Regions from separate parts of the Streptomyces sp. NPDC037054 genome, predicted to be linked through region 2. Evidence: riboswitches for the same ligand, from Rfam matches in the RefSeq annotation. Region 2 holds a riboswitch; the other holds the start of a gene.
What was found. A riboswitch is a leader RNA that binds a small molecule or an ion and turns the genes downstream of it on or off. The one in region 2 is predicted to bind S-adenosylmethionine.
Positions count from the first base shown of each region.

Region 1: it holds a riboswitch for S-adenosylmethionine, as region 2 does, so the genes downstream of both, ACZ7D7_RS11480 (aminotransferase class V-fold PLP-dependent enzyme) here and thrC (threonine synthase) in region 2, are expected to answer to the same signal.

Region 1 covers NZ_JBVJSJ010000004.1:117,786-133,224, reverse strand. Annotated here, with positions in the region: gene ACZ7D7_RS11520 (hypothetical protein) at 28-267, opposite strand; gene ACZ7D7_RS11515 (rhomboid family intramembrane serine protease) at 443-1,177, shown strand; gene ACZ7D7_RS11510 (Lrp/AsnC family transcriptional regulator) at 1,174-1,455, shown strand; gene ACZ7D7_RS11505 (small secreted hydrophilic protein) at 1,560-1,883, shown strand; gene ACZ7D7_RS11500 (sensor histidine kinase) at 1,789-3,306, shown strand; gene ACZ7D7_RS11495 (response regulator transcription factor) at 3,303-3,965, shown strand; gene ACZ7D7_RS11490 (SLC13 family permease) at 4,074-5,489, shown strand; gene ACZ7D7_RS11485 (glycerate kinase) at 5,501-6,757, shown strand; gene ACZ7D7_RS11480 (aminotransferase class V-fold PLP-dependent enzyme) at 6,697-8,073, opposite strand; SAM riboswitch class IV at 8,121-8,237, opposite strand; gene trpD (anthranilate phosphoribosyltransferase) at 8,322-9,386, opposite strand; gene qcrB (cytochrome bc1 complex cytochrome b subunit) at 9,512-11,149, opposite strand; gene qcrA (cytochrome bc1 complex Rieske iron-sulfur subunit) at 11,146-12,204, opposite strand; gene qcrC (cytochrome bc1 complex diheme cytochrome c subunit) at 12,201-13,010, opposite strand; gene ctaE (aa3-type cytochrome oxidase subunit III) at 13,077-13,697, opposite strand; gene ACZ7D7_RS11450 (response regulator) at 13,842-14,243, shown strand; gene ACZ7D7_RS11445 (L,D-transpeptidase) at 14,278-15,439, opposite strand, start outside.
Region 2 covers NZ_JBVJSJ010000005.1:167,787-183,225, reverse strand. Annotated here, with positions in the region: gene ACZ7D7_RS14260 (MurR/RpiR family transcriptional regulator) at 1-346, shown strand, start outside; gene murQ (N-acetylmuramic acid 6-phosphate etherase) at 440-1,375, shown strand; gene ACZ7D7_RS14250 (hypothetical protein) at 1,496-2,065, shown strand; gene ACZ7D7_RS14245 (CoA-binding protein) at 2,112-2,531, opposite strand; gene ACZ7D7_RS14240 (hypothetical protein) at 2,541-3,275, opposite strand; gene ACZ7D7_RS14235 (MarR family winged helix-turn-helix transcriptional regulator) at 3,452-3,991, opposite strand; gene ACZ7D7_RS14230 (PP2C family protein-serine/threonine phosphatase) at 4,043-5,155, opposite strand; gene ACZ7D7_RS14225 (NADH:flavin oxidoreductase) at 5,327-6,460, opposite strand; gene groL (chaperonin GroEL) at 6,667-8,289, opposite strand; gene ACZ7D7_RS14215 (cold-shock protein) at 8,612-8,815, opposite strand; gene ACZ7D7_RS14210 (ubiquitin-like small modifier protein 1) at 9,230-9,508, opposite strand; gene thrC (threonine synthase) at 9,505-10,788, opposite strand; SAM riboswitch class I at 10,807-10,961, opposite strand; gene ACZ7D7_RS14200 (glucosyl-3-phosphoglycerate synthase) at 11,128-12,072, shown strand; gene ACZ7D7_RS14195 (alpha,alpha-trehalose-phosphate synthase (UDP-forming)) at 12,148-13,548, shown strand; gene otsB (trehalose-phosphatase) at 13,825-14,703, opposite strand; gene ACZ7D7_RS14185 (DUF3263 domain-containing protein) at 14,730-14,969, opposite strand; gene ACZ7D7_RS14180 (extracellular solute-binding protein) at 15,028-15,439, opposite strand, start outside.

The DNA of each region.
Region 1 (15,439 bases), on a different contig from region 2:
GGATCGCCCTGCGCCGGGCCCGCTCCGTCAGGAGCCGGCGGCCGGCCTGTCCACGAGTTCCACCTGGTCCACGGCGTTGCACCAGCGGCAGCGCACCGACTCGATGGTCTCACTGACCACGTCGCGCTCCTCGACGCTCGGCTCCCCGGCCAGGTCGAGGTGGACGTACTCGACGACCTTGGACGAACGGGTCACGTCGAAGCGCGTGAGATTGCCGCAGAGGGTGCAGCGCCACCGCGTCGTGGCGGTCGGCAGGGGAACCGTCATCGTGACTGCTCGCCTTCCTTCGGTGTCGGTGCCGCGCCGGTGGCCCCGGTGCGTGTGGCTCGGAGGGCCTCTCGCCACAGGCCCTCACCCTACGGCCTGGCGGGTCCTCGGTGCCCGTCCGTCCATGCGGCGAGGCACTCTGTCACGATGCGTCCGGTTGCGTCATGCTCTGTTCATGATCGGTAACTGGAGAGCGGGGGCTGGGCGGGCGGTCCGGGGTCCGTCGGCGCCGGTGACGTACGGGCTGATCGCGCTGTGCTGCCTGGTCTTCCTGATCGGTCCGGCGTCGGGCCTCAATCCCGGCTACGGCACCGGGGAGGACCTGCTCGCCGCGCAGCGGGCGTACTTCCGGCGCTGGGGCGTGATCCCCGCGGATCTGTTCGGCGGCTCCCCGGGCGCCGTCCTCACCCCGGCGACGGCGCTGTTCGTCCACGGCAGCTGGGTGCATCTGCTGGGCAACATGCTCTTCCTCTACGTCTTCGGAACGATGACCGAGGAACGCATGGGCCGCGTGCAGTTCACCCTCTTCTACCTCGGCTGCGGCTACCTGGCCCTGCTGGGGTACGCCGCCGCCAACGCCGGCTCCCCGCAGTCCCTGGTCGGCGCGTCGGGGGCCATCTCGGCGGTCCTCGGCGCCTTTCTGTACCTGTTCCCGCGCGCCCGCGTCACCAGTCTCCTGCCGTTCCTGTTCTTCCTGCCGCTGCGCTTCCCGGCGTGGGTGGTGCTGCCGTTCTGGGCGGTCCTGCAGTGGCTGGCGGCCGGGCGGGCGTCCGCGGGGCCGGGCGTCGCCTACCTGGCGCACCTCGTGGGGTTCGGCCTGGGCTTCGCCTGCGCATGGGTGCGCTTCCGGCGTACGACTAGAGTGAACAGCGCCCCAGCGCCGGCCCCCGAGGGAGAGAACCAGCCGTGATCACCGCGATCGTCCTCATCAAGACCAGCGTGGACCGCATTCCCGAGATCGCGGAGCAGATCGCCTCGCTGGACAGCGTGAGCGAGGTCTTCTCCGTCACCGGGACCTACGACCTGATCGCGATGGTGCGCGTGAAGCAGCACGAGGACCTCGCCGAGGTCATCCCCGGCCGGATCAGCAAGATCCCCGGCGTGGAGGGCACGGACACGCACGTGGCGTTCCGCACCTACTCGCAGCACGACCTGGAGGCGGCGTTCGCGATCGGCCTCGACAGCTGAGCGGCTGCTTCCGGTCCCCGGCCGGATGACGGTCCCCGGCCGGATGAAGAGTTCTTCATCCCGGGCTCATCCTGGGCGACGGTCCGCCGGGTCAGGATCGCCGCATGGCCTTCTCGCACCGGATGGCGGCCCTGGCCGCCGTCGTGGCGATCCCGCTCGGCATCGCCGCGACCAGTTTCGCCCTCACCGACAGCCCCGCACCGCCGAAAGTCCCGCCCAAGGTGGAGCTGGACAGCGGCTCCCCCGCGCCGACGCCCACCCGGCCGACACCGACGCCGAGCGACCAGGTCGTCTCCCGGCCCCCGGTGACCGACAGCCCCGCGAGCGACGACGATGACGACGACACCGGCGAGCCCGGCACCGGCTCCGAACGGGACGACGACGGACACGACGACGGGCGGGACGACGACGGACGGCACGACGGCTGACCGCCCGCGGCGCCGGATCTCCGCCCGGGTCCGCATCCTGCTGTGGCTGCTGCTGGTGATGGCGGTCGCCCTGGCCTCGGTGGCCGTGACCACCCGCTCGATCCTGCTGCGCGACGCCGAGCGGCGCGTGGACGGCCTGCTCGCGCAGGAGACCGGCGAGTTCGCCCACTTCGAGCAGCGCGGCGTCGACCCGGAGACCGGCCACCCGTTCACCGACCCGGCCCGGCTGCTGCACGTCTTCCTGGAACGGCAGTACGCCGACCCGGACGAGGAGCTGATCGGCCTGGTCGCCCGGCCCGGCCGGGGCCCCGCGCAGATCATCCAGCCGCGCGACATCGACGTACCCCTGCCGCTGCACGAGGACGCGGACGCCCGCCGCCGCGTCTTCGAGGCGCCCGGCTCCACCGGCACCCTGCACCGGCCCTCGGGCGAGATCCGCTGGGCCAAGGTCGCCGTGGCGCGGGCGGGCGGCGAGCCCGAGGCCGCGTTCGTCGTCGCCTTCCACCCGGGCCGCGAACAGGACCGGGTCGACGAGGTGACCCGCATCCTGCTCGCCATCTCCGGCGTCGCCCTGCTGATGACCACCGGCATCGGCTGGGTGGTCGCCGGCCGGATCCTCCGGCCCGTACGGCTGGTGCGCACCGCGGCGGCGCAGCTCACCGAGCAGGACCTCACGCGCCGCATCCCGGTGCGCGGCCGGGACGACGTGGCGGCCCTCGCCGAGACGTTCAACGCGATGCTCGACCGGCTGGAGCGGGCCTTCGCCGCCCAGCGCCAGTTCGTGGACGACGCCGGGCACGAGCTGCGCACCCCGATCACCATCGTGCGCGGCCATCTGGAGCTGATGGGCGACGACCCGGCCGAGCGCGAGGAGACCGTGCGGCTCGTCACCGACGAACTGGACCGGATGAGCCGCATCGTGGAGGACCTGCTGCTGCTCGCCAAGGCCGAGCGGCCCGACTTCGTCACGCCGGAGCCGGTGCAGCTCGCCGAACTCACCGCCGACGTCTACGTCAAGGCCCGCACCCTCGGCGAACGCGACTGGCAGCTCACCGAAGTCGCCGACCGCGAGGCCGAGTTGGACCCGCAGCGGATCACGCAGGCGATGGTGCAGCTCGCGCAGAACGCCGTGCAGCACACCGCGCCCGGCCAGACCGTCCGCATCGGCTCCCGCGCCGACGGCGCCCGGATCGAGCTGTACGTCGCCGACTCCGGACCCGGTGTGCGGCCGGAGGACGCCGAGGTCATCTTCGAGCGGTTCCGGCGCGGCACCACCCGGCGCGGCGCGCGGGGTTCGGGCGCCGGGCTCGGCCTGTCCATCGTGCGGGCGATCGCCGAGGCGCACGGCGGCCGGATCGGGCTGCGCGACACCGAGGGCGGCGGCGCCACCTTCGTCCTGACCCTGGAGGAGAACCGCACGTGAACCGCATCCTGATCGTCGAGGACGAGGAGCGCATCGCCTCCTTCGTGGACAAGGGCCTGCGCGCGGGCGGCTTCACGACCACCGTCGTCGGCGACGGCGACGCGGCCTACGAGTACGCGCTGACCGGTGGCTTCGACCTGATCGTGCTGGACATCGGGCTGCCCGGCCGGGACGGCTTCACGGTGCTGCGGGAGCTGCGCGAGGCCCGCGTGACCGTCCCGGTGATCGTGCTGACCGCGCGGGACTCGGTGCGGGACACGGTGGCCGGCCTGGAGGGCGGCGCCGACGACTGGATGACCAAGCCGTTCCGCTTCGAGGAGCTGCTGGCCCGGGTGCGGCTGAGGCTGCGCACGGCCGCCCGCGCGCCGGAGGTGACGATGCTGCGCTCGGGCACCCTCAGCCTGGACCTGCGCACCCGGCGGGCCCGCTCCGGGGACCGCGTCGTGGATCTGACGGCCCGTGAGTTCGTGCTGCTGGAACTGTTCCTGCGGCATCCGGGGCAGGTGCTGTCCCGCGAGCAGATCCTCTCCCACGTGTGGGGCTACGACTTCGACCCGGGCTCCAACATCGTGGACGTGTACGTCCGCGCCCTGCGCAAGAAGCTCGGCGCGCAGCAGGTGGAGACGGTACGGGGCATGGGGTACCGGCTGCCCGGCTGAGCCCGGGGCCGGGCGTCGGTGGCCGTCGGCCGGACGCCGGGTTCCGGGTGAAGTTTCCTTCATGTGCGGCTCATTGAGGGCTCACGGCCCGGGTGAACCCTCGATGACGTGACCTTGAACCTCCGGCTGACCGCCGCCCTGTGCGTGGCCCTGTCGCTGTGCGCGCCGCTCGCGGTGCCGGGCACCTTCCCCGGCCTCGCCGGTGACGCCCGGCTCACGCTCGCCGTGTTCGCGCTGGCGACCTGCGCCTGGATCGCCACGCCGATCGACGACACGTACATCGCGCTGGGCGCCGGGCTCGCGCTGACCGCGACCGGTGTGATCAGCAGCGACACCCTGTTCGGCACCCTCGGCGACTCGACGGTGTGGCTGCTGATCTGCGCCTTCGTGCTGGCCGCCGCGGTGACCCGGACGGGGCTCGCCGGACGCATGGCGGTCTTCCTGGTCGGCGGGGCGCGCTCGGTGCGGCAGTTGACGCATCTGACGACGGCCGCGCTGGTCGTCACGGCGTTCGCGGTGCCCGCCACCTCGGGCCGGGCCGCGCTGGCGCTGCCGGTGTTCCTGGCCCTCGCCAAGGCACTCGGCGACCGGAAGCGACTGGTCGTGATGCTGGCGCTGCTGTTCCCGACCGTGATCCTGCTGTCGGCGGTCGCCACTCTGATCGGCGCGGGCGCGCATCTGATCACCGTGTCGGTGCTGTGGGAGACCGCCGGGGAGCGGATCGGGTTCACCGAGTGGCTGCTGCTCGGGCTGCCGCTCGCGGTGGCCTCCTCCCACCTGGCCGCCGAGGCCGTGCTGTTGACGACGACCCGGCGCGCGGACCGCGAGGGCGCCGTGCGCGTCACGGCCGAGGAGATACAGCGGCACAGCGAGCAGCCGGTGACCGGACCGTGGACGCAGGCGGAGACGCGCTGCGCGCTGCTGCTGGCGACCGTGGTCCTGCTGTGGTGCAGCGAGCCGCTGCACCGGGTGTCCCCGGCGGTCGTGGCACTGATCGGCGCGGTCGTCGCCGCGTCGCCCGCGCTCGGCACCGTCCGGCTGAAGGACGCGCTGCGGACGGTGCCGTGGGCGCTGCTGCTGTTCATGGCCGCGACGATGGCGATGGGCATCGCGCTCGCCGACTCCGGGGCGGCCGAGTGGCTGGTCTCCGGGCTGCCCCCGGGCGTCACGCCGGTGGTGTTCCTGGCGGTCGTCGTCGCCGTCAGCACGGCCGCGCACCTCGTGCTCCAGTCCCGCTCGGCCCGCTCGTCGGTGCTGGTCCCGCTGGTCGTCGCGGCGGCCGTCGGCGCCGGGGTCAACCCGGTGGCCGCCGCCCTCGCGTCCACGGCGGCCGCCGGGTTCTGCCACACGCTGCCCGCCTCCGCCAAGCCGGTCACGCTCTTCGCCGAGCTGCCCGGCACCCCCACCTACACCCCGCGCGACCTGCTGCGTCTCTCGGCCGTCCTGGCCCCGGCGACCGCCGCGCTCGTGCTGTTCTTCGCCGTCGCGGTCTGGCCGCTGCTCGGCGTTCCCGTGACCCGTTGAGGAGAACACCCGTGCTCCGTCGTATCGCCGTGGCCCCCAGTGGCTTCAAGGAGTCCCTGTCCGCCCAGGCCGCCGCCGACGCCATCGCGTCAGGCGTGCGCCGCGTCCTGCCCGCCGCCGACCTCGACCTCATCCCGCTCGTGGACGGCGGCGAGGGCACGGCCGCCACGCTGGCCGGCACCACCGGCGGCCGGCTGGTCGCGCTGGCCGCCACCGGCCCCGTCGGGGAGCGGGTCGGCACGCACTTCGCGCTGCTCGGCTCCGGGGACACGGCCGTCGTGGAGATGGCCGCCGTCGCGGGTCTCTCCCTGGTCCCGCGCTCCCTGCGGGACCCCGGCGCCACCACCACGTACGGCGTCGGCGAGCTGATCCGGGCCGCGCTCGACACGGGCGTGCGGCGGATCCTGGTCGGCTGCGGCGACTCCGGCACGTCCGACGGCGGCGCGGGCGCGCTCCAGGCGCTCGGCGCGCGGCTGCTGGACGCCGACGGCCACGAACTCCCGCCCGGCGGACGGGAACTGGTCCGGCTGCACCGCGTCGACCCGGCCGGCCTCGACCCCCGGCTCGCGGACGCGGAACTGCTGGTCGCCTGCAACCCCTTCAACGTGCTGTGCGGCGAGCGCGGCGTCGCCCGCGTCTTCGGCCCGCAGAAGGGCGCCACCCCGGCCCAGGTGGAGGACCTGTCGGCGGGCCTGGAGAACTGGGCGTACGTCCTCACCCGCGACCTCCGCGTCACCGGCACCGACCTGCGCACCGGCCCCGGCACCGGCGCCTCGGGCGGGCTCGGCGCCGGGCTCGCCGCACTCGGCGCCCGGCTGCTGCCCCGCTTCGGCGTGCTCCTGGACCACCTCGGCCTGGACGCCCGGCTGGCCCGCGCCGACCTGGTCGTCACCGCCGAGGGTGCCCTGGACCACCAGACGCCGCGCGGCAAGGTGCCGGCCGAGGTGGCGCGCCGCGCCAAGCTGTACGGCCGCCCGGTGCTGGCGCTCGCGGGCACGCTCGGCGAGGGCGCCCAGGACGTGCCGGGCGTCGACGCCTGCCACGGCATCCTGCCCGCGCCGATGGCCCTGGCGGAGGCCCTGGTGCGGGCGTCCGAACTGCTCACCGACGCGACCGAGCGGGCCCTGCGGATGATCCTGCTGGGCACCCGGCTGCCGGCTCACGCCGAGACGGGCGCGGCGGATCACGCCGAGCCGGGCCCGCCGGGTCACGCCGAGACGGGCGCCGCCGACCTGTCGGGGACGCAACGGCCGTTCTCCGTGCGGTAGTTCCAGCGGGCGCCGTCCCGCACCAGTTCCCGGCAGGCGGTCACGAAGCGGTCCACGTGCTCGTCGGGGGTGCCCGCGCCGAAGCTCACGCGGATGGCGTTCAGGGACTTCTCGCCGGGCGCGGCCTCCGGGGCGCCGCACTCGCCCTGCGTCTGCGGGTCGCTGCCGAGCAGGGTGCGCAGCAGCGGATGGGCGCAGAACAGGCCGTCGCGGACGCCGATGCCGTACTCGGCGGACAGGGCGGCGGCGAAGTGGGAGCTGTTCCAGCCGTCGACGACGAAGGAGAGGACGCCGACCCGCGGCGCGTCGTCCCCGAACAGGGACAGGACGCGCACCTCGGGGACGTCGGCGAGACCCTCGCGCACCTTGCGGATCAGGTACTCCTCACGGGCGACGAGCGTCTCGAACCCGGCCTCGGTGAGGGCCTTGCAGGCGGAGGCGACGGCGTAGGCACCGATGACGTTGGGCGAGCCGGCCTCGTGCCGGGCGGCCGTGTCGTGCCACTCCACGTCCACTCCCCCGTCGGCACGCCGGGCGACCCTGCGGCTGGCGCCGCCGCCCGCGAGGTACGGCTCGGCCTCGCGCAGCCAGTCGGCGCGCCCGGCCAGCACACCGGAGCCGAAGGGCGCGTACAGCTTGTGCCCGGAGAAGGCGACCCAGTCGACGTCCAGCGCCTCGACGGAGACCGGGTGGTGGGGCGCGAGCTGGGCGGCGTCCAGGACGATCCGGGCGCCGTGGGCGTGCGCGGCGGCGGCCAGGTCCCGCACCGGCCACAGCTCGCCGGTGACGTTGGAGGCGCCGGTGACGCAGACGAGGGCCGGGCCGTGCGGGTCCCGGCCGGCGAGGGCCCGCTCCAGCGTCGCGACCGCCTGCTCGGGGCTGCGCGGGGCGTCGAGGAAGGTGACGCGGGCGCCCCGCCAGGGCAGCAGGGAGGCGTGGTGCTCGGTCTCGAAGACGAAGACCTCGCAGCCCTCCGGGAGCGCGGCGGCGAGCAGGTTGAGGGAGTCGGTGGTGGACCGGGTGAAGACGACCTGGTCGTCGCCCCGGCAGTCGAGGAACTCGGCGACGGTCCGGCGGGAGTTCTCGAACAGGTCGGTGGACAGCTGCGACAGGTACCCGGCGCCCCGGTGCACGCTGCCGTAGTACGGCGCGTAGGCGGCGACGTCGTCCCAGACACGCTGGAGGGCGGGGGCGCTGGCGGCGTAGTCGAGCGCGGCGTAGGTGACCTCGCCGCCGGTGACGAGCGGCACGGTGACGTCACGGCCCAGCACGGCCAGCGGGGCAGGGACAACGGTGGCGGCAGTGGCGGCGGACATAAGCAAACGCTCCCTCGACGACCAGGACCCCTGGTGTCGGTGCGAGGGGTCCGCGCTTGCCGCAGACCTTGCTGACTGCGGCCTGGTCTTCACCCGGGGCACCCCGCCACGGACGGAGGGTTGCCGGACAGTCGGCCGGGGCCTCATGACTGTCACTCATGACCTGGTCAGGAACGTACGGAAAAGATCGACGTCCCGCAACCCGTGTCCGGATCGCGGGACGTACGACGCCGTGTGCGTCAGGCCCCTCAGGCGTGGCTCGCCGCCACCCAGCGGTCCAGCACGCGCTTGGCCGCGCCCGAGTCGATCGCCTCGGCGGCCTTCGCCATGCCGGCGCGGATCTGCTCGGTCAGCGGCGCGCCGGAGGGGTCGAGGGCCACGAGGGCCGCCGCCGCGTTCAGCAGGACCGCGTCCCGGACGGGGCCGGTCTCGCCCTCCAGCAGTCTGCGGGCGACCTCCGCGTTGTACGAGGCGTCCGCGCCGCGCAGCGCCTCCACCGGAACCAGGTCGAGGCCCACGTCCCGGGGGTCGAAGGTCTCCGCGGACACCTTGCCGTCGCGGACGACCCAGACCTGGGAGGTGGCCGTGGTGGTCAGCTCGTCCAGGCCGTCGTCGCCCCGGAACACCAGCGAGGAGTTGCCGCGCTCGGCGAAGACCCCGGCGATGATCGGCGCCATCCGCGCGTCGGCCACGCCGATCGCCTGGGACGTCACCCGCGCCGGGTTGGTCAGCGGGCCGAGGAAGTTGAACACCGTGCGGATGCCGAGCTGGCCGCGCGCCGCCGCCACGTGCCGCAGCGCGGGGTGGAACTTCACCGCGAAGCAGAAGGTGATGCCGGCCTCCTCGGCGACCTCGGCCACCCGCCGCGGCGTGAGTTCCAGGTTCACCCCGAGCTTCTCCAGCACGTCGGACGCGCCGGACGCCGACGACGCGGCGCGGTTGCCGTGCTTGACGACCTTGGCGCCGGTGCCCGCGACGACGATCGCCGACATGGTCGAGATGTTCACCGTCCTGGCGCCGTCGCCGCCGGTGCCGACGATGTCGACCGTCGCGCCGGGCACCTGGATCACGTTGGCGTGCTCGTACATCGTGCGGACCAGGCCGGTGATCTCCTCGACCGTCTCGCCCTTGGCGCGCAGGGCCACCGCGAAGCCGGCGATCTGCGCGTCGGTCGCCTCGCCCCGCATGATCCGGTCCATCGCCCACGCGGTGTCGTCGGCGGTCAGGTCCCGGCGGTCCAGCAGGCCGTTCAGCAGGGCGGGCCAGGTGCGGCCCGCCGCGGTGTCGCCTCCAGCGGGGGTCACAGCGCTCATCAGCCGCTCCTGGGTCCGTAGCCACGTATCAAGACTGGTTCCACCCTATCCAGCCCCGGGCACGGCGAAGGGCCCCGTCCGTAAAGCGGGACGGGGCCCTTCGCGTGGCGTGGCGAACGCAGTGATCAGTGGTGGCCGTGGCCGCTCGTGATCTCCTTGTACTCCTCGACGGTGGGCTTCTCGATCTGGGCGTCCGTGCCGAAGTACGCCTTGCTCAGCCTGGCGCGCAGCTTCTCGGGGCCCTTCACCTTCCGCTCGACGCCGTTCTCGTCGACCGTCGGGCCGATCTCGACCGGCTTGTACTGCTCGTGGGCGGTCAGCGTGTAGAGCTGCTCCTGGCTGAGCGGCTCGTGCACCTCGATGAACTCACCGTGCGGCAGGCGCTTGATGATGCCCGACTCGCGGCCGTGCAGCACCTTGTCGTGGTCCCGGCGCTGGAGGCCGAGGCAGATCCGCTTGGTGACGACGAACGCGATGACCGGACCGACGAAGAAGCCGATGCGGACGAACCAGGTGACCGCGTTGATCGACAGGTGGAAGTGCGTGGCCACGATGTCGTTGCCGCCGCCGATCAGCATGATCATGTAGGCGGTGATCCAGGCGACACCGAACGCGGTCCGGGTCGGGGCGTTGCGCGGGCGGTCCAGGATGTGGTGCTCGCGCTTGTCGCCGGTGATCCAGGCCTCGATGAACGGGTACAGGGCCAGCACACCGAGGAACAGACCGAAGATCACCAGCGGGATGAACACACCCAGGACGAGCGTGTGACCCCAGAAGTTGATCTCCCAGCCCGGCATGGCGCGGACCAGACCCTCGGCGAAGCCCATGTACCAGTCGGGCTGGGCGCCGGTGGACACGTAGTCCGGACGGTACGGGCCGAGGACCCAGATCGGGTTGATGGACGCGACGCCGGCGATCAGGGTGATGACGCCGAAGACCAGGAAGAAGAAGCCTCCGGCCTTCGCCGTGTAGACCGGCAGCAGCGGCATGCCCACGACGTTCTTGTTGGTCCGGCCGGGACCCGCGAACTGCGTGTGCTTGTGGTAGAAGACCAGGATCAGGTGGGCGGCCACCAGGCCGAGCATGATGCCCGGCAGCAGCAGGATGTGGATCGAGTAGAACCGCGCGACGAAGTCGCCGCCCGGGAACTCGCCGCCGAACAGGAACATCGAGATGTACGTGCCGACGATCGGCGTCGACAGGATCGCGCCCTGCGTGAAGCGGACACCGGTGCCGGAGAGCAGGTCGTCCGGGAGCGAGTAGCCGGTGAAACCGGTGAACATGCCCAGGACGAACAGCAGGAAGCCGAACAGCCAGTTGACCTCGCGCGGCTTGCGGAACGCGCCCGTGAAGAACACGCGCATCATGTGCACGAACATGCCGGCGAGGAAGATGAGCGCCGCCCAGTGGTGGATCTGCCGGATCAGCAGACCACCGCGCACGTCGAAGCTGATGTCGAGCGTCGAGGCGTACGCCTCACTCATCAGCACGCCCTGCATCGGGACGTAACTGCCGTGGTACTCCACCTCGTTCATCGACGGGTGGAAGAACAGCGTCAGGTACACACCCGTGAGGATGATGATGATGAAGCTGTAGAGGCAGATCTCACCCAGCATGAAGGACCAGTGGTCCGGGAAGATCTTGCGCATGTTGGCCTTGGCCAGGGAGTAGATCCCGAGCCGGCCGTCGGCCCAGTCGGCGACGCGCTCGCCGGCCGGCGCCTTCCCGCGTGCGCGGGACTCTGTGCTGCTGGTGGTACTCATCCGCGCTCCCAGAAGGCAGGACCGACGGGCTCTTCGAAGTCGCTGAGCGCCTCGAGGTAGCCCTCCTCGTTCACGCCGATGCGCAGCTGCGGCAGGGCGTGGCCGGCGGGACCGAAGATCACGCGGGCACCGTCGGAGAGGTCGAAGGTGGACTGGTGACAGGGGCAGAGCACGTGGTGCGTCTGCTGCTCGTACAGGGAGATCGGGCAACCGACGTGGGTGCAGATCTTCGAGTACGCGACGATGCCCTCGTGCGACCACTCGAGCTCGCGCTTGTCCTTGATGTCGTCCGGCTGGATGCGGACGATCATCAGGGCGGCCTTGGCGATCTCCGTCTGGAACTCGTGGTCGTGCTCGTCCAGGCCCTCGGGCTTGGCGAAGGTGAGGGACCCGACCGTGACGTCGGACGGACGCAGCGGCTCGTTCGTGTTCATGTTGACGAGCAGCTTGCCCTTGGACCACATGGTGTGCCGCAGCTTCGTGCCGGGCAGCGGACCGAGGTCGCGCAGCAGGACGACGCCGGACAGCGGCACCAGGGTGAGCGCGCCGAGCATCGTGTTGCGCAGCAGCTTGCGGCGGCCGAGGGCGGACTCCTTCGCGCCCTGGCGGAAGTCCTCGTGGACCTTCGCGCGCACCTCGGGGGGCGCCTCGATCGGGTGGCGGTCGTCGGCGATCTCCACGTCGCTCATCAGGGTGCGGGCCCAGTGGACCGCGCCGGCGCCGATGCAGAACAGCGCCAGACCCAGGGTCACACCGAGCGCGAAGTTCAGCGCGCTGATGTGGCCCAGCGGGAAGATGTAGACCGACCGGTCGATCGGGATGGTCACGAACGCGGCGATGAAGCCGATGGTCGCCAGCATCGACACCGTGAACATCAGGGCGACCGCGCGCTCGGACCGCTTGGCGGCCCGCTCGTCGATGTCCTGGATCCGGGGCTCGTGGGGCGGGAGGCCCGGGTCGGCGAACGGGTTCTTGTCGTCCGCGACGTCCACCGCGCCGTGCGTGGTGTCCTGCTCAGCCGGCAGGCTCTCTTCGGGAATGTGTTGGCTACTCATGACTTCTTGGCCTTTGCGGTCCGAGCGGCGACCCAGACGGCGATGGCGATGAGGCCGCCCAGACCGAAGATCCAGCCGAACAGACCCTCACTGACCGGACCGAGTCCGCCCAGCTCCAGGCCACCCGGGCTCTCAGTGTCGTCGCTGTTGACCGCGTCGAGGTACGCGATGATGTCCTTCTTGTTCTTCTCCGACATCGTGGTGTCGGGGAAGACCGGCATGCTCTGCGGGCCCGTCTGCATGGCCTCGTAGATGTGCTTCGGGTCGACACCCTCAAGGGTGGGCGCGTACTTGCCCTTCGTCAGCGCACCGCCCTTGCCGGTGAAGTTGTGGCACTGCGCGCAGTTGTTGCGGAAGAGGTCGCCGCCCTTGGCGACGTCCGCGCCCTCCAGGCTGTACTGCTCCTCGGTCGGGACGGACGGACCGGCACCCAGGGAGGCGATGTACGCCGCCAGCTGGTCGATCTCGGCCTGCGAGTAGATGACCTTCTTGCGCGGCACCTGGGCGCCCGGCTGCTGCGCCGGCATGCGGCCGGTGCCCACCTGGAAGTCGACGGCCGCGGCGCCGACGCCGACCAGGCTGGGGCCGTCGCTGGTCCCCTGACCGCCGGTGCCGTGGCAGCTGGCGCAGCCCACCGAGTAGAGCTTCTTGCCCTCCTCGATGGTGAGGGACTGGGCGGTTTCGTCGGCCTTCGCCTTGTCCGCGGGTGCGAGCACGGCGTACAGCCCCCCGGTGCATGCCAGCGCGAGGAGTAGGACGACGAGTGCCGCCAGCGGGTGGCGTCGTCGTGCGGAGAGCTTTTTCACGGATTACCCCGGTGTCAGGATCTTCTGCGTCGATGCTTCTGGAGAGGTGCTCGGGTACTGGCCCGGCTACTTGATCATGTAGATCGTGGCGAAGAGGCCGATCCAGACGACATCGACGAAGTGCCAGTAGTAGGACACGACGATGGCGGCGGTCGCCTGCTCGTGGGTGAACCTGCTGGCCGCGTAGGTACGGCCGAGGACCAGCAGGAAGGCGATGAGACCGCCCGTCACGTGCAGGCCGTGGAAGCCGGTCGTCAGGTAGAAGACCGAGCCGTACGGGTCGGAGGAGAGCGAGAGGCCCTCGTGCTTGACCAGCTCGGTGTACTCGAGGACCTGACCGCCGATGAAGACCGCGCCCATGATGAAGGTGACGATGAACCACATCCGGAGCTTCTTCACGTCACCGCGCTCGGCGGCGAAGACGCCGAGCTGGCAGGTGAGGGAGGAGAGCACCAGGATCGTGGTGTTGGCCGCCGAGAACGGGAAGTTCAGCGCATCCGCCATTTCCTTCCAGTGGTCGGGCCCTGTCACCGATCGCAGGGTGAAGTACATCGCGAAGAGGGCCGCGAAGAACATCAGCTCGGAACTCAACCAGATGATGGTTCCGACGCTGACGAGGTTCGGCCGATTGACCGACGGGTGCGCGTGCCCGGTTTCTACTGTCGTTGCTGTCGCCACGACCGACATTATGTCGGTCGCTTATCCCGCCCTCACTCCGGGGGGTGCCGTTCGGAGTGTCTAGGACGGTCATACCGCTGTTGACGTGGTGTTCAGAGGGGTAGCATCCGCCCCACGGGCCTGTCCTTACGACGCTGACGTCACGGAGGAACAATGCAGCCGACCGCCACGGTGCTGGTCTACAGCGACGACTCGGGCACCCGGGAGCAGGTGCGGTTGGCCACCGGCCGACGGCCCTCCCCCGACGCCCCGTTGGTCGAGTTCTTGGAGTGTGCGACACCGGCGGCCGTCCTCAAGGAGCTGGACAAGGGCGGCATCGACGCCTGTGTGCTGGACGGCGAGGCGGTGCCCATGGGTGGCATGGGGATGTGCCGGCAGATCAAGGACGAGATCTTCAACTGTCCGCCGGTGCTGCTGCTGATCGGGCGCCCCCAGGACGCCTGGCTTGCCACCTGGAGCCGGGCCGACGCGGCCGTGACCCTGCCGGTGGACCCGGTGGAGTTCGCGGACGCCCTCGCCTCGCTCCTGCGGCCGAAGGCCTCCCTGAAGGCCTAGGGGCTGTCGCCCGGACGGCACGCACGCCTGCGTCTCACCCGGCGGTGGGGCGCAGGCGTGCCGTCTGCTGGGCGCCCGCCGCCTGGGCCGGGCCGGCGGTCAGGGCGCTGCCCTCCCGCCACTTCTGCCACGGCACGTTCCAGTCGCCGAAGCCGTTGCCGAACGCCTCCATCGTGTCGCCGTCGGAGTTGACGACCTTCACGACGTCGCCCTCGCGGACGTTGTCGAAGAACCACTTGGCGTTGCCGGTGCTCATGCCGGTGCAGCCGTGGCTGACGTTCGCCGAGCCCTGCGAGCCCACGGACCAGGGCGCGGCGTGCACGTACTCGCCGCTCCAGGTCACCCGCGTGGCGTAGTGGACCGGCAGGTCGTAGTCCTCGGCGCTGCCGGCGGCGATGCCGATGCTGGTGCCGCGCATGCGTACGAAGTACTCCTTGCCGAGCACGACCTTGACGCCGTTGCGGGTCTCGAAGCCGGGCTTGCCGGTGGTGACCGGGACCGACTTGACCGCCTCGCCGTTCTTGTAGAGCGTCAGCCGGTGGGCCGCGGCGTCGGTGACGGCGATCACCTGGTCCCCGATGCCGAGCTTCAGGGGCTTGGCACGGCCGCCCCACACCCGGTCGCCGATCTTGATGCCCTCCAGGTTGCTGCGCACCTCGACGGTGGAGTGGGCGGGCCAGTACTCCTTGGGCCGGTAGTGGAGTTCCTTGTCGTCCACCCAGTGCCAGCCGCCCTCCACCCACGGCGTCGAGCGCACCTTGAGGGCGCGCTCCACGACGGCCCGCTGCGCCCGGTCCTTGACCGGCAGGGACAGCTCGGCGGTGATGGGCTGCCCGACTCCGTAGGTGCCCTGCTTGGGGCCGAAGGTGACGTTCAGGCGCTTCTTGGCGGTGGGCCTGCCGGTGTCGAAGGTGAAGACCTTCCGGCCGGGCGCCCCGTCCCCGTTCTCCGTGCTCACGCGGACCGTGTAGCGGGCGCTCGCCGCCAGCGGGGAGGTGCTGTGCCACCGGGTGCCGTCGGCGGCGAGTTCGCCCGCCACGTAGCGTCCTGCGGCGTCCACGGCGGTGACGTCGGTGATGCGCCCTTCGGCGTCCTCGGCGACGACCTCCAGCGGCTTGTCCGGGTCGGTCGGCCGCCCCTCGCCCGCACGGCCGTTGAAGGAGACCTGGTCCGCCGCGTCGTACGGCTCGGCCGCG
Region 2 (15,439 bases):
GCGCTCCGGCGACGTGGCCATCGCGATCACGCACTCCGGCTCGACGAGCGACGTCATCGAGCCGCTGCGGGTCGCCTTCGAGCACGGCGCGACGACGATCGCGATCACCGGCCGGCCCGACGGCGCCGTCACCCAGTACGCGGACCACGTCCTCACCACGTCCACGGCCCGGGAGAGCGAGCTGCGCCCGGCGGCCATGTCGTCCCGGACCAGCCAGCTGCTCGTGGTGGACTGCCTGTTCGTCGGGGTGGCGCAGCGGACGTACGAGTCGGCGGCGCCCGCCCTGTCGGCGTCGTACGAGGCCCTGGCCCACCGCCACCGTCCGCGCGGGGGGCCGCAGCGCTAGACCCCCGCCCCGCACAGTGGCGCCTGCCGCGCGACGCGACGCAGGTCCCCTCAGCCAGCCGTACGCCCAAGAGACACGAGAGAGCCGCCGCTCATGACCTCCATGTCCGACAACCACGATCTCAGAGCCCAGTTGGAGACTCTGCCGACCGAGGCGTTCCGCCCGGAGCTGGCCGACATCGACCAGTTGCCCACCCTCGACATCGCGCGGCTGATGAACGGCGAGGACGCCACCGTGCCCCGGGCGGTCGCCGACCGGCTGCCGCAGATCGCCGCCGCGATCGACGCCGTGGCCGAGCGGATGGCGAAGGGCGGCCGGCTGGTCTACGCGGGCGCGGGCACCGCCGGCCGGCTGGGCGTGCTCGACGCCTCCGAGTGCCCGCCGACCTTCAACACCGACCCGGCGCAGGTCGTCGGCCTGATCGCGGGCGGCCCCGAGGCCATGGTGACGTCCGTGGAGGGCGCGGAGGACTCCAAGGAGCTCGCGCGGGCCGACCTGGACGGGGTGGGCCTGACCGCCGACGACACGGTGGTCGGCGTCTCCGCGTCCGGCCGCACCCCGTACGCCGTCGGCGCCGTGGAGCACGCCCGCGCGCTGGGCGCCCTGACCGTCGGCCTGTCCTGCAACCCGGGCAGCGCGCTGGCGGCCGCCGCCGAGCACGGCATCGAGATCGTCGTCGGCCCCGAGCTGATCACCGGCTCCACGCGGCTGAAGGCCGGCACGTCGCAGAAGCTGGTCCTCAACATGATCTCGACGATCACGATGATCCGGCTGGGCAAGACGTACGGGAACCTGATGGTCGACGTCCGCGCCTCCAACGACAAGCTGCGCGCCCGCTCCCGCCGCATCGTCGCGCTGGCGACGGGTGCCCCGGACGACGAGATCGAGGCGGCCCTCGCGGCCACCGACGGCGAGGTGAAGAACGCCATCCTGACGATCCTCACCGGCACGGACGCCGCGACGGCGGCCCGTCTGCTGGCGGAGTCCGACGGCCGGCTGCGGGCCGCCCTGGCACGCGCACCGCGCTGACGTGGGGCCGCGCGGCGGCACCGGATCGACAAAAGCGCCCGATGCGCGGAGTCTGGTGTCCCGCGCCCACCGCGCGGACGACGAAGACGACCGCCAGCCCGAGGACGTAGCCGACCCGCCATGAACCACGCCCAGCTCACCGCCCTGGGCCGTGCCCTCCGACTGCTCGGGGAGCACGGCGAGGCGCTGACCGCCGACACGCCCGACGCCAAGCTGCACGAGGTCAAGGCCGACCTGCGGCGGGCGCTGGACCTGCTCGACGAGACCGTCACGGGCGGCGCGCCCACCACCCGCTGCCCCGAGCACCCGAACGGGCCCGTCGACAAGGCCGCCGCCGACCTGTGCCTGCTGTGCGAGACACGGCGCAGGGCGGCCCGCCGGGCCGAGTACGGCGGCGGCGCCCCGCAGGCCCGGCCCGCGGAGCCCGCGCCGTCCCGCTACGGCGTGCGCGGGGACCGGCCGCAGCCCCAGCAGCGCTGGCTGCCGGAGCTGTGGAACGGGCGGGAGTGGCAGCTGTGCGGCACGCCCCGCCGGGACCGGCGCGAGGCCGAGGCGTACATCGCCGCCCAACTGCGCGCGCCGCGCTCGGCGATGGCGTACCGGCTGGTCCACGAGTTCACCGACTACGAGGTCCTGCGGGTGTGGGGCACACCGGTGCGGGTCGACACCGAACCGATGGGGAACCTGTAGGACACGGACACGGCCACGGACACGGCCCACGCCGCCCGGTCCGGCGTCAGCCCAGGCCGAGCCGGGGTATCTCCCGTCCCGGGGAGCGGTCCATCACCATGAGCAGGCCGGCCTCGCGCGTCCTGTCGTAGGCGGCCTCGTCGATGACGTCCAGCTGGAACCAGACCGCCTTGGCGCCGATCGCGACCGCCTGGTCGGCGACGGCTCCGGCGAGGGCGGAGTTGACGAACACGTCCACCACGTCCACCGGGAACGGGATCTCCGCGAGGGAGGCGTAGCCCTGCTCGCCGTGGACCGTCTCGGCCTTCGGATGCACCGGCACCACCTTCTTGCCGAGGCGCCGCAGTTTCTCGGCCACGCGGTACGCGGCCCGTTCGGGGTTGTCGGACAGGCCCACCACGGCCCAGGTGTCTCCGGCGGCCGTGAGGATCTGCCGCACCGTCGCGTCGTCGCCGTATGTCGTCATGCGCAGACACTAGCCAGCTTTGGATACTGTATGCAATACCTCGGGCGGCTGCCCGGTCACCGACAGCCGGTAGGAGCGGACGACGGCGAGCACGCAGGCGCCGACCAGGGCGACGACCCAGCCGCCCAGGTCACGCACCGGATCCGCGATGCCGCTCCCCGCGACCACACCGCGCGGCGGCACCCAGCCCTTCGGGTCGTAGACGACGGTGAGCGTGTCGCCGGGCCGGGTGGCCCGGCCGCAGCCCCGCCGGATACGGGCCTCCAGCGGCACGCCGTCCCGGTGCGCCACCGAGCAGAGGTAACGCCCGCCGCCGGGGCCCGGGTCGGCCGCCGGCACCCCCTCGACCGACGTCACGACCACGGGAGCCACGCGCCCGCGCTGCTCTAGGACCAGGCCGCCCGCGGCCGACGGCGCCTGGAGCGCCAGGCACACGCCGAGGACGGCGGCGGTGCCGACCAGCGCCGTCCCGGCGCGCACCGCGCCGAGGTAGACGGCGAGGGCGACGGCGAACAGCAGACCCGCCTCGCCGTTCGCGAGTCCGGGGATGCCGTACCAGGCACCCACGACCGCCGCGCCGACGACGGCCGCCGCCCCGAGCAGTCCGGCCAGGAGCCCCTCGCCGACGAGCCACCACGGCGGCAGGCCGACGAACTCCGCCGGGCCCCACACCGAGGAGCGCAGGTGCGCCATCAGCCCCGGCCCGGGAGGGGTCCGGTGCGGGCGCGGTCGGCGTGTGCGCATCCTTCACCTCCGGCGTCGTTCGGTCGTTCGTGCCACGGCCGTCCGGCCGTCGTCCGTCCCGCATCCTGGCCGCCCGCGGCGCGATCGGCACTACCCGCGGCCGCACATACACCCACGGCCCACCTTGCCGGGTTCCGGCAACGGCGGCTCCGGGACAGGAGCGCGTGCCCGTGTCCTCAGGCGTCGCGGACGGTCCCGGTGTCGACCACCCAGCCCAGCGGATGCGGTTCCGAGGCGTCCAGGGCCCTCGCGAGGGGTTCGCCGCCCGCCTCGTTGAAGGCGGTGAGCGCCCCGATGAGCGCGGCCCGCTGCTTCGGCGCGAGCCGTTCCACGACGGCGGCGATCTCCGCGCGACGCCGAGCGGTGACGTCCTCGACCGTGCGCCGCCCCTCGTCGGTGAGCCGGAGCAGGGTCTCGCGGCGGTTGTCGGGGTTGGGCTGCCGGTCGGCGAGCCCGGCCGCGATCAGCCGGTCGACCATGCGCATCGCGGTGGACGGGGCGACCTGGAGCAGCTCGGCGAGGGTGACCAGCTTGGTGGCGCCGCGCGTGGACAGCACCACGAGCATCCGGAACTGCGGCAGGGTCACCCGTTCCTCGACGGCGGCGAGCGACCGGGCCGAGACCGCCACCAGCAGCCGCGAGGCGGTCAGGACCGCACGGGTCACCGCGTCGACATCGTCCATGGCCCCGTCATCGGGCATCTCACGCTCCGGCATGCGTCCGTTGTACCGCGCCGGAATCCCCGCTCACGCACGCCGTGCACGCGGTCATCCCTCCCCACGGCCGTCCTCCGTCCCCGCTGTTCCCCCGGGCCCTCCCGCATGGCCGTGGTAGCGCAGGAGCAGCATCGCGGCGTCGTCGTGGGGCGGCCCCGCGGCATGCTGCATCAGATCTTCACGCAGCGCCTCCAGCGCGCGGTGCGCGTCGGGCTCCTTCAGCAGGGGCGCGCGGTCCACGAGGGGGTAGAACCGGCCGTTCTCGTCGCGGGCCTCGGTGACGCCGTCGGTGTAGAGCAGCAGTTGCTCGCCGGGCGCGAAGTCCACCCGGTAGGGCTCGGGGCTCCCGCCGCCGTGGGCGCCGAGACCGAGCGGCAGCGCGTAGGCGGGCGGTTGCGGGAAGTCGGCACTTCCGTCGCGGCGTACGAGCATCGGGACCGGGTGGCCGTAGTTCAGCAGCAGGACCTGGTGGTCGGTGCCGATCTCGGCGAGGACGGCGGTGACGAACTTCTCGCCGTCCAGCCCTCTGGCCACGCTGCGCTCCAGGCGCTCGCCGACGCCCACCAGGTCGGGCTCGTCGTGGGCGGCCTCCCGGAAGGCGCCCAGCACCACGGCGGCCGTCTCGACCGCGGCCAGCCCTTTGCCCTGGACGTCGCCGACGATGACGCGGACGCCGTGCGGCGAGGAGACCACCTCGTACAGATCGCCGCCGATGCGGGCCTCCGCGACCGCCGACGTGTACGAGACGGCCGCCTGGAGCGGGCCCGCGGTCAGCGGTACGGGGCGCAGCAGGACGCGCTGGGCAACCTCCGCGATGGAGCGGACGCCGGCCAGCTCGGCCTCCCGGCGGGAGCGCGTCACGGCCGCGACGATGCCCGCGGCCGTCACGCCCGCGACCGATCCGAGGGCGGCGAAGCCGCGGCTCTCGCCGAGCTGCCCGTTGTAGCGGGCGAGCCCGGCGCACAGCAGCAGCGCCGCCGCGCCGATCAGCGCGGTACGGCGCCAGCCGCCGACCAGTCCGGCGAAGGCGGGCCCCAGCGACACAAGGGGCAGCAGGCCCACGCCCGGTCCGGCGACGACGTCCACGACCGCGACGAGGGCCATGACCGCGACCGGCATGCCGGACAGCACCGTCAGCGTCCGCGGTGGCTTCTCGTCGGTCATGTCCTGCTCCAGCGGCGTCGCGTCACTGGAGGAGCGCCCGCCGTCCGGACGCCCCTCCCCCCACCTTTAGCCTATGCAAAGGTTGAGCGGGCGACATGACCGCCGAGGCCGACCTTTACCCAATCGAGTCCGCCGGCGCACACCTGCCCGGCCGGCCGCGCGCCTGCCCCGTCAGCTGAGCGTCTTGAGCGCCGCCGGGTCGTAGGGCGCCAGCTCGTCCACGCGGCCGTCGAGGACCTTGCGGGCCCACAGCGGGTCCTGGAGCAGGGCGCGGCCGACGGCCACCAGGTCGAACTCGTCGCGCTCCAGCCGGTCGAGGAGGTCGTCGAGGGCGCCGACCTCGGAGCCCTCGCCCTGGAAGGCCTTGATGAAGTCGCCGTTCAGGCCGACCGAGCCGACCGTGATGGCGGGCTTGCCGGTGAGCTTCTTCGTCCAGCCGGCCAGGTTGAGGTCCGAGCCGTCGAACTCGGGCTCCCAGTAGCGGCGCGTGGAGGCGTGGAAGGCGTCGACGCCGGCCGCGGCGAGCGGCGCGAGGATCGCCTCCAGTTCCTCGGGCGTCTCGGCGAGACGGGCGTCGTAGGCCTCCTGCTTCCACTGCGAGTAGCGGAACAGGACCGGGAACTCGGGCGACACGGCCTCGCGGACGGCGGCCACGATCTCCGCGGCGAACCTCGTACGCGACACCGGGTCGCCGCCGTACGCGTCGGTGCGGCGGTTGGTGCCCGCCCACAGGAACTGGTCGATGAGGTAGCCGTGGGCGCCGTGCAGTTCGACGCCGTCGAAGCCGATGCGCTCGGCGTCGGCTGCGGCCCGCGCGAACGCGCCGATGACGGCGTCCAGGTCGGCCCGCGTCATCGCCTTGCCGGTGGGCTCGTCCGCGCCGATGCGCAGCCCCGAGGGGCCGACGGGCGGGGCGTCCGGGAACGGCTGCTGGCCCTGCTCGCGGACCATGCCGATGTGCCACAGCTGCGGCACGATCCGGCCGCCGCCCGCGTGCACCGCCTCGGCGACCTTCGCCCAGCCCGCGAGCTGCTCCTCGCCGTGGAACCGCGGGACGCGGTCGCTCTGCCCGGCGGACTCGTGGCCGACGTAGGTGCCCTCGGTGACGACGAGGCCGACACCGGCGGCGGCGCGGCGGCCGTAGTACGAGGCGACGTCCTCGCCGGGCACGCCGCCCGGGGAGAACATGCGGGTCATGGGTGCCATGGCGATGCGGTTCGGGACGGTCATGCCGTTGACGGCGACCGGGCGGGAGAGGATCTCGGCCGCGCGGGAGGCGGCGGTCTCGGTGGCGGGGGCGGCCATGGGGGCTCCTCGGGGAACAATGGTTGACCAGCTGGTATGTGCACGCGCATAAAAGTGCGTCACAGCCCTCAACCGCCGTACGGGACACGGCATTCCACCCGCGCGGCCGCTCGGCGCTGTGATCCCGCACACGCCCGAGGGCGGCACCCCCCTGTGCGGGGAGTGCCGCCCTCGGTCCTGACGGACGGGTCCGATCCTCGAAGGGATCAGAAGTCCATGTCACCGCCCGGCATGCCGCCACCGGCGGGCGCGGCGGCCTTCTCCGGCTTGTCGGCGATGACGGCCTCGGTGGTGAGGAACAGCGCGGCGATCGACGCGGCGTTCTGCAGCGCGGAGCGCGTCACCTTCGCCGGGTCGATGATGCCCTCGGCGATCATGTCGACGTACTCGCCGGTCGCGGCGTTCAGGCCGTGACCCACGGTCAGGTTGCGCACCTTCTCGACGACGACGCCGCCCTCGAGACCGCCGTTGACGGCGATCTGCTTCAGCGGGGCCTCCAGGGCGAGCTTCACGGCGTTGGCGCCGGTCGCCTCGTCACCCTCGAGCTCCAGCTTCTCGAAGACCTGGGAGGCCTGCAGCAGGGCCACGCCACCACCGGCGACGATGCCCTCCTCGACGGCCGCCTTGGCGTTGCGCACGGCGTCCTCGATGCGGTGCTTGCGCTCCTTGAGCTCCACCTCGGTGGCGGCACCGGCCTTGATGACCGCGACACCGCCGGCGAGCTTCGCCAGGCGCTCCTGCAGCTTCTCGCGGTCGTAGTCCGAGTCGCTGTTCTCGATCTCGGCGCGGATCTGGTTCACGCGGCCCTGGACCTGGTCGGCCGAGCCCGAACCGTCGACGATGGTGGTCTCGTCCTTGGTGATGACCACCTTGCGGGCCTTGCCCAGCAGGTCGAGGGTGGCGTTCTCCAGCTTGAGGCCGACCTCCTCGGAGATGACCTCGCCGCCCGTGAGGATGGCGATGTCGCCGAGCATGGCCTTGCGGCGGTCGCCGAAGCCCGGGGCCTTGACGGCGACGGACTTGAAGGTGCCGCGGATCTTGTTGACGACCAGGGTCGACAGGGCCTCGCCCTCGACGTCCTCGGCGATGATCAGCAGCGGCTTGCCGGACTGCATGACCTTCTCGAGGAGCGGCAGCAGGTCCTTGACGTTGCTGATCTTCGAGTTGGCGATCAGGATGTACGGGTCGTCGAGGACGGCCTCCATACGCTCCATGTCGGTGGCGAAGTACGCCGAGATGTAGCCCTTGTCGAAGCGCATACCCTCGGTGAGCTCCAGCTCCAGACCGAAGGTCTGGGACTCCTCGACGGTGATGACGCCTTCCTTGCCGACCTTGTCCATGGCCTCGGCGATGAGCTCGCCGATCTGGGTGTCGGCGGCGGAGATGGAGGCCGTGGAGGCGATCTGCTCCTTGGTCTCGACGTCCTTCGCCTGCTCCAGCAGGGCGGCGGAGACGGCCTCGACGGCCTTCTCGATACCGCGCTTCAGGGCCATCGGGTTGGCACCGGCCGCGACGTTGCGCAGGCCTTCCTTGACCAGGGCCTGGGCGAGGACGGTCGCGGTGGTCGTACCGTCACCGGCGACGTCGTCCGTCTTCTTGGCGACTTCCTTGACCAGCTCGGCGCCGATCTTCTCGTACGGGTCCTCGAGTTCGATCTCCTTGGCGATGGACACACCATCGTTGGTGATCGTGGGGGCGCCCCACTTCTTCTCGAGGACGACGTTGCGACCCTTGGGGCCGAGCGTCACCTTGACGGCGTCCGCGAGCTGGTTCATGCCGCGCTCGAGGCCGCGCCGCGCCTCCTCGTCGAACGCGATGATCTTGGCCATGTGAAGTGGTCCCTCCAGGACTGGGGGTGATTACTTCGGACCGCGCCCGCGCCCGCGACGGACGGCTCGCCGGCCTCGTGGTTCCTTCCCCACCCGGCCTGCGGGCCTCACCGACCCGGTCCTTACGTTGTCACTCTCACCTTCAGAGTGCTAACGCAATGATTAGCACTCGCCCCTGCCGAGTGCAAGCGCCTACCCCTGATCCGAGGGGCGCTCAGCCGCGCGCGAACGGCGCCCGCCGGGTCTCCGGGCACGACGAAGGGCCCGTACCCGGAGGTACGGACCCTTCGCGTGAAGACCGGTGTGCGGTGGTCGCGCGCGTTCAGGCAGAGACGCGGACCATGTCGGCCTGCGGGCCCTTCTGACCCTGCGAGATCTCGAACTCGACCCGCTGGCCCTCTTCCAGGGTGCGGTAGCCGTCCATCTGGATCGCGCTGTAGTGGACGAAAACATCCGCACCACCGTCGACCGCGATGAAGCCGTACCCCTTCTCCGCGTTGAACCACTTGACGGTGCCCTGAGCCATGCCTAACTCCCCTATTACTGGCCCTTGCACAGATCCACACTTCGCGGATCCGGGTCAGACCTCACCCGCCACGGTGGGGGTGTGCGCCGGAACGCGTCGACCGCGGCCGAATGTATCTGTCCAACTGCCGTCTGCAACAGGTCAATCGGACGAGAAATCTGGACGGACACGGTCCGGAATGTAGTGAGAATTCGCCCGAATTCAGGGCAAGTCGGGCCCCACAAAAGGCGCGAAAGTCGCAAAGCAGCCACACACTTTGGCTACTTCTCGTCGCATGCGGAACCGGGGCTCATATGCGCGTGGCATAGGGATCGCATCCGGTTCCCCAACTCTACCGTGCTCAACCATGCAGAATTGCCCCCTCCGTTTCTCTCACGGAGGGGGCAATCAGACGAACGGTCGGTGATCGGGGGCTCAGCAGCCGCCGGCGACCGCCGGGATGATGGAGACGCCGGCGCCGTCGGGCGTCGCGGTGTCCAGGCCCTGCTCGAAGCGGACGTCGTCGTCGTTGACGTACACGTTGACGAAGCGGCGCAGCTTGCCCTGGTCGTCCAGGACGCGGGCGGCGATGCCCGTGTGGTTCTTCTCCAGGTCGGCGATGACCTCGCCGAGCGTGGCGCCCTCGGCGGCGACCTCGGCCTGCCCGCCGGTGTAGGTGCGCAGGATGGTGGGGATGCGAACGGTCACGCTCATGCGAGGCCAGCCTCTCGGAAGGAGTCCAGGTTCGGGCGGATGGTGGCGGTGAGGCCGGTGCCGGCCACCGCGTCGAGGGTCTTGAGGCCGTCGCCGGTGTTCAGCACGACGGTCGTCAGCGTCGGGTCCAGGACGCCGTTCTCGATCAGCTTGCGGGTGACACCCACGGTCACGCCACCGGCGGTCTCCGCGAAGATGCCCTCCGTGCGCGCCAGCAGCTTGATCGCGTCGACGACCTGCTCGTCGGTGACGTCCTCCACGGCACCGCCGGTGCGCCGCGCGATGTCGAGGACGTAGGGCCCGTCGGCCGGGTTGCCGATGGCCAGCGACTTGGCGATGGTGTTCGGCTTCTGCGGGCGGACGACGTCGTGGCCGGCCTTGAAGGCGGCGGACACCGGCGAGCAGCCCTCGGCCTGCGCGCCGAAGATCTTGTACGGCTTGTCCGCCACGAGGCCGAGCTCGATCAGCTCCTTGAGACCCTTGTCGATCTTCGTGAGCTGGGAGCCGGAGGCGATGGGCACGACGAGCTGGTCGGGCAGCTCCCACCCGAGCTGCTCGCAGATCTCGTAGGCGAGGGTCTTGGAACCCTCCGCGTAGTACGGCCGCAGGTTGACGTTGACGAAGCCCCAGCCCTCGCCGGCCGGGTCGCCGATCAGCTCGGAGCAGAAGCGGTTCACGTCGTCGTAGTTGCCCTCGATGCCGACGAGCTCGCCGCCGTAGACCGCGGCCATGACGATCTTGCCCTGCTCCAGGTCGTGCGGGATGAACACGCAGGAGCGGAAGCCGGCGCGGGCGGCGGCGGCGCCGACGGCACCGGCGAGGTTGCCGGTGGAGGAGCAGCTCAGCGTCGTGAAGCCGAAGGCGCGGGCGGCCTCCAGGGCCTGCGCGACGACGCGGTCCTTGAAGGAGTGCGTCGGGTTGCCCGAGTCGTCCTTGACGAACAGCTTGCCGGCGTCGACGCCCAGCTCGCGGGCGAGGTTGTCGGCCTTGACCAGCTTGGTCCAGCCGGGGTTGATGTTCGGCTTGTCCGCCACATCGGCGGGGACGGGCAGCAGCGGCGCGTAGCGCCAGATGTTCGCGGGCCCCGCCGTGATGCGCGCGCGGAGTTCCTCGGTGTCGTACGCCGAGAAGTCGTAGGCGATCTCCAGCGGGCCGAAACACTCCTCGCACGCGAAGACCGGGCCGAGGGGCACGCGGTGGCCGCACTCCCGGCAGGAAAGCGCCGCGGCAGGGCCCAGGTCGACGGAATTCGTGGTGCTTGCAACAGTCTGCACAGCCATGTGAGGCGAGGCCCTTTCTCCTCATCTTCCTCACGACGCATTTCGCCGTGAGACGGATTTGGCACCTTCCCTAGCCGGGAGCCTCGCGGAGCGATCGACAATGATCTACGAGACCGGCTGGAGGGTTGCCGGGGCTTCATCGGGCCGTTTCCCTCTGCCCCTCTGGATGAGCTGTATGTGGTTGTTGATCACGCGGCCGACGGGTCGGGACCCCCGACATGCGATGGTCATCCGCGTTGTTCAAGACTGTAACCGACGGCCAGGACAGTTGAGATAGTCGTCCGAACCGCGAGATGGATCACACCGCCTCGCCGAGAGAACGCAGAGGAGCCACCGACCGTGCTGGAAGAAGTCGAGCGCTGGCTGACTGCACGCTCCTGGTCTGTGAACGATCGCCCGCTGCACCAGCTCCTGGCCGCGAAGCGCGCCACGGGGCAGTCGGTCAGCGTCGTCCTGCCCGCCCTGAACGAGGAGGAGACGGTCGGCGACATCGTCGCGGTCGTCCGCCACGACCTGATGCGCCAGGTGCCCCTCGTGGACGAGATAGTCGTCGTCGACTCGGGCTCCACCGACCGCACCTCCGAGGTGGCGGCCGCCGCCGGCGCGACGGTGGTGCACCGCGACGAGATCCTGCCCCGCCTCCCGGCCGTCCCCGGCAAGGGCGAGGTGCTGTGGCGCTCGCTGCTGGTCACGCGCGGGGACATCGTCTGCTTCGTCGACGCCGACCTGAAGGACTTCTCCTCCGACTTCGTCTCGGGCATCGTGGGCCCGCTGCTCACGGACCCGGACGTGGACCTGGTCAAGGCGATGTACGACCGCCCGCTCGGCTCGGCGGCCGGCCAGGGCGGCCGGGTCACGGAACTGATGGCCCGCCCCCTGCTCAACATGCACTGGCCCCAGCTCGCGGGCTTCGTCCAGCCCCTCGGCGGCGAGTACGCGGCCCGCCGCGGCCTCCTCGAACAGCTGCCCTTCCCCGTCGGCTACGGCGTGGAGCTGGGCATGCTGGTCGACGCCCTGCACCTGGTGGGCCTCGACGCGCTGGCGCAGGTCGACGTCGGCGTGCGCAGGCACCGCCACCAGGACGGCCAGGCCCTGGGCCGGATGTCCGCCGCGATCTACCGCACGGCCCAGCTCCGGCTGGCCCGCGGCCACCTGATCCGCCCGGCCCTGACCCAGTTCGAGCGCGGCGAGGAGGGCTTCGAGCCGCGCACGTTCTCGGTCGACACCGAGGAGCGGCCCCCCATGGTGGAGATCGCGGAGTACGCCGCGCGGAAGGTCGCGTGAGGGCCGGCGTATACGACCGGCCACGCGGCCGCACCGTACGTTTGAGCGTTTCCCGGCTGGGCTAGGTTGAGGCTTATGGCTTCCACGCAGGCTGCTCAGGTGCTGGTCGCGTCCAACCGCGGCCCGGTCTCGTACGAAGTACGCGAGGACGGCTCGCTGCACGCGAAACGCGGCGGCGGGGGCCTCGTCTCCGGACTCTCCGCGATCGGCTCCGACGCGGACGCGCTGTGGGTGTGCTCGGCCCTCTCGGACGGCGACCGCGAGGCGGTGCGCCGCGGCGCGGGCGAGCCCGGCGTGCGCATGCTGGACATCCCGGCGGACGTCCACGCGGACGCGTACAACGGCGTCGCCAACTCCGTGCTGTGGTTCGTGCACCACATGCTCTACCAGACCCCGCTGGAGCCGGTCTTCGACGCGGAGTTCCGCCGCCAGTGGGAGTCCTACGAGACGTACAACCGGGCCTTCGCCGAGGCGCTGGCCCAGGAGGCGGCCGAAGGCGCCACGGCGGTGATCCAGGACTACCACCTGACGCTGGTCCCGGGCATGCTGCGCGAACTGCGCCCGGACCTGAGGATCGGCCATTTCTCGCACACGCCGTGGGCGCCGCCGGAGTACTTCCGGATGCTGCCGGACGACATCGCCGCGAAGGTCCTGCGCGGCATGCTCGGCGCCGACCGCCTCGGCTTCCTCACGCGGCGCTGGGCGGACGCGTTCACGGCGTGCTGCGAGGCGTTCGCCGACGGAACGGGGAACACGCGGATCGGCGTGCACGGCCTGGGAGTCGACGCGGACTTCCTGCGCACCCGCGCCCACGAGCCGGACGTCGAGGACCGCATCCGGGACTTGCGCGAGGAGATCGGCACGGCCCCCGACGGCACCCCGCGCCGCACGATCGTCCGCGTGGACCGCACGGAACTGTCGAAGAACATCGTCCGGGGACTGCTGGCCTACCGCCACCTCCTGGCGGAGCACCCGGAGTGGCGCGAACGCGTCGTCCACGTGGCCTTCGCCTACCCGTCGAGGCAGGACCTCGCGGTGTACCGGGACTACACCGCCGAGGTGCGGCGCGTCGCGGACGAGATCAACTCGGCCTTCGGCACGGCCGGCTGGACGCCGGTCGTGCTGCACGTGAAGGACGACTTCGCCCGCTCCCTGGCGGCGTACCGGCTGGCCGACGTGGCCCTGGTGAACCCCATCCGGGACGGCATGAACCTCGTCGCGAAGGAGATCCCGCTGCTGTCCGACGGCGGCTGCGCGCTGGTGCTGTCGCGGGAGGCGGGGGCGTGGGAGGAACTGGGCGAGGACGCGATCGGGGTGAACCCGTACGACGTGGTCGGTACGGCGGGGGCACTGCGGGAGGCGTTGTCGATGCCGGCGGGTGAGCGGGGGGAGCGGTCGAAGCGGTTGTCGGCGTCGGCGACCGCGCTGCCGCCGACGAGGTGGTTCCTGGAGCAGGTGGAGGCGCTGCGGGGCTGACGGGCGACGCGACCGACGCAGGTGGGCCACGGGGCCCGGCGTTACGAGGTGAACCGGCGTTGCAGCGGAGGCCGGGTGGGTGACGCGGCCCGGCGCTGCGGGGTGCCGCTGCGCCCACCCGTGCCGCCTGGGGGTACCCCCAGGCCCTTGGGGCACTGGGGGAGGCACGACTGCCCCGCAGCTTGTGCGGCACCACGACGCACCCGACCGCGACGTCACGCCAGCCACACCCCCGCCGACGCCCCCGACGCCCGCGCGGCCGGCGCCCCGCGTCGCTCACGGCAGCCGCGCCGCCAGCGCCCCCAGGAGGCCGACCACGCCCTCCGGCCCGTCCACCACCACATCCGCCCGCCGCCGCAGCTCCGGCACCTCGTCGCTGCCGCTGCACACCAGCACCCCCGGCGTCCCCGCCTCCCGCAGCCGCTCCACGGCCCCGAACGCCGGCAGATCCCCCAGGTCGTCACCGCCGTACAGCACGGCCTCGGCCCCGATCGACGACACGAAGTCGCTGAGGGCCACGCCCTTGTCCATCCCCGGCGGCCGGAGCTCCAGCACCATGCGCCCCGGCTCCACGATCAGCCCGTGCTCCGCCGCCAGCCCGGCCAGCGGCTCGCGCAGCGCCTCGAACGCCGCCTGCGGATCGGCGGCCCGCCGCGTGTGCACGGCGAAGGCCCGCCCCTTCTCCTCGACCCAGGCACCGTCGGCGACGCCCAGCTCACCCAGCAGCCCCGGCAACTCCCCCAGCGCCGCCCCGACACCGGGATGGGGCTCGGGCGCGACGATCTCCCCGCTCGCGGCCTCCCACCGCTCGGCGCCGTAGTGCCCGAGCACCACCAGGTGTTCGAGGCCGGCCACCCCGGCGAAGCCCCCGTACCGCACCGCGACCTCCGCGGGCCGTCCGGTGACCACCGCGACGGCGGCGACCTTCGGGGCGAGCGCGGCCAGCACCGGCACGGCGTCGGGGTGCGCCCGCGCCTGCTCCGGGTCGGCGACGATCGGCGCGAGCGTCCCGTCGAAGTCGAGCGCGACGACGGCCTTGCCGGGCCGCCGCAGGATGGCGTCGAGGCCGCTGCGCCCGGCCGCGGTGGAGGGCGTCGGCAGGGGCCGAGCGAGATCGGTTTCCGTGGGGTCCGTGGAGTCCGTGTGGCTGCCCATACGGCGAGCCTATCCACGCGCCCCACTCAGCGCTCAGCGCGCCGAGCGTCCCGCACGCGTCTCAGCCGGTTCACCGTCACGGGATCGAGGGCCAGCGCGCGTGGGTCGTCGAGCAGGGCGTTGAGCAGCTGGTAGTACCGCACGGGCGCCAGCCCCAGCTCCTCCCGTATGGCCCGCTCCTTGGCCCCGGGCCCGGAGAACCCACGCCGCTCCAGCGCGAGAATGTCCTGTTCCCGCGCCCCCAGTCCCACGTCGCCCGCGTCCATACCAGCAACGCTAACGCCGGCCACTGACACGGCGGCCGGCGCCCGCCTCACTCCGTGTTCACTCCGCGCTCTCGGCCCGCATCGCCAACGACTGCAGCCGCCCGAGCACGTCCTCCGGATCACCGCCGGGCCGGACCGCCTGCGCCACCTGCTTCTTCACGGCGGCGCTGACCTCGGCCCAGGAGGTCTGTCCCACGGGATACATCTCGGACAACTGGAGTTCCTCCAGGAACGGCCGCAGCTCCGCGTCCCGCCGCGCGGCGCTCATCGTGTCGAACGCCGAGCTGGTGACGGGCAGCAGGTCGTACCGCCGGGAGAACTCCAGCACGTTCTCGTCCTCGTAGACGAAGTCGAGGAAGTCCCCGATCTCGTCCCGGTGGCCGTTCTGCTTGAAGGCGGTCATCCAGTCGGCGACGCCCAGCGTGGCCCGGCTCTCGCCCTCGGCGCCGGGCGTGGGGACCATGCCGAAC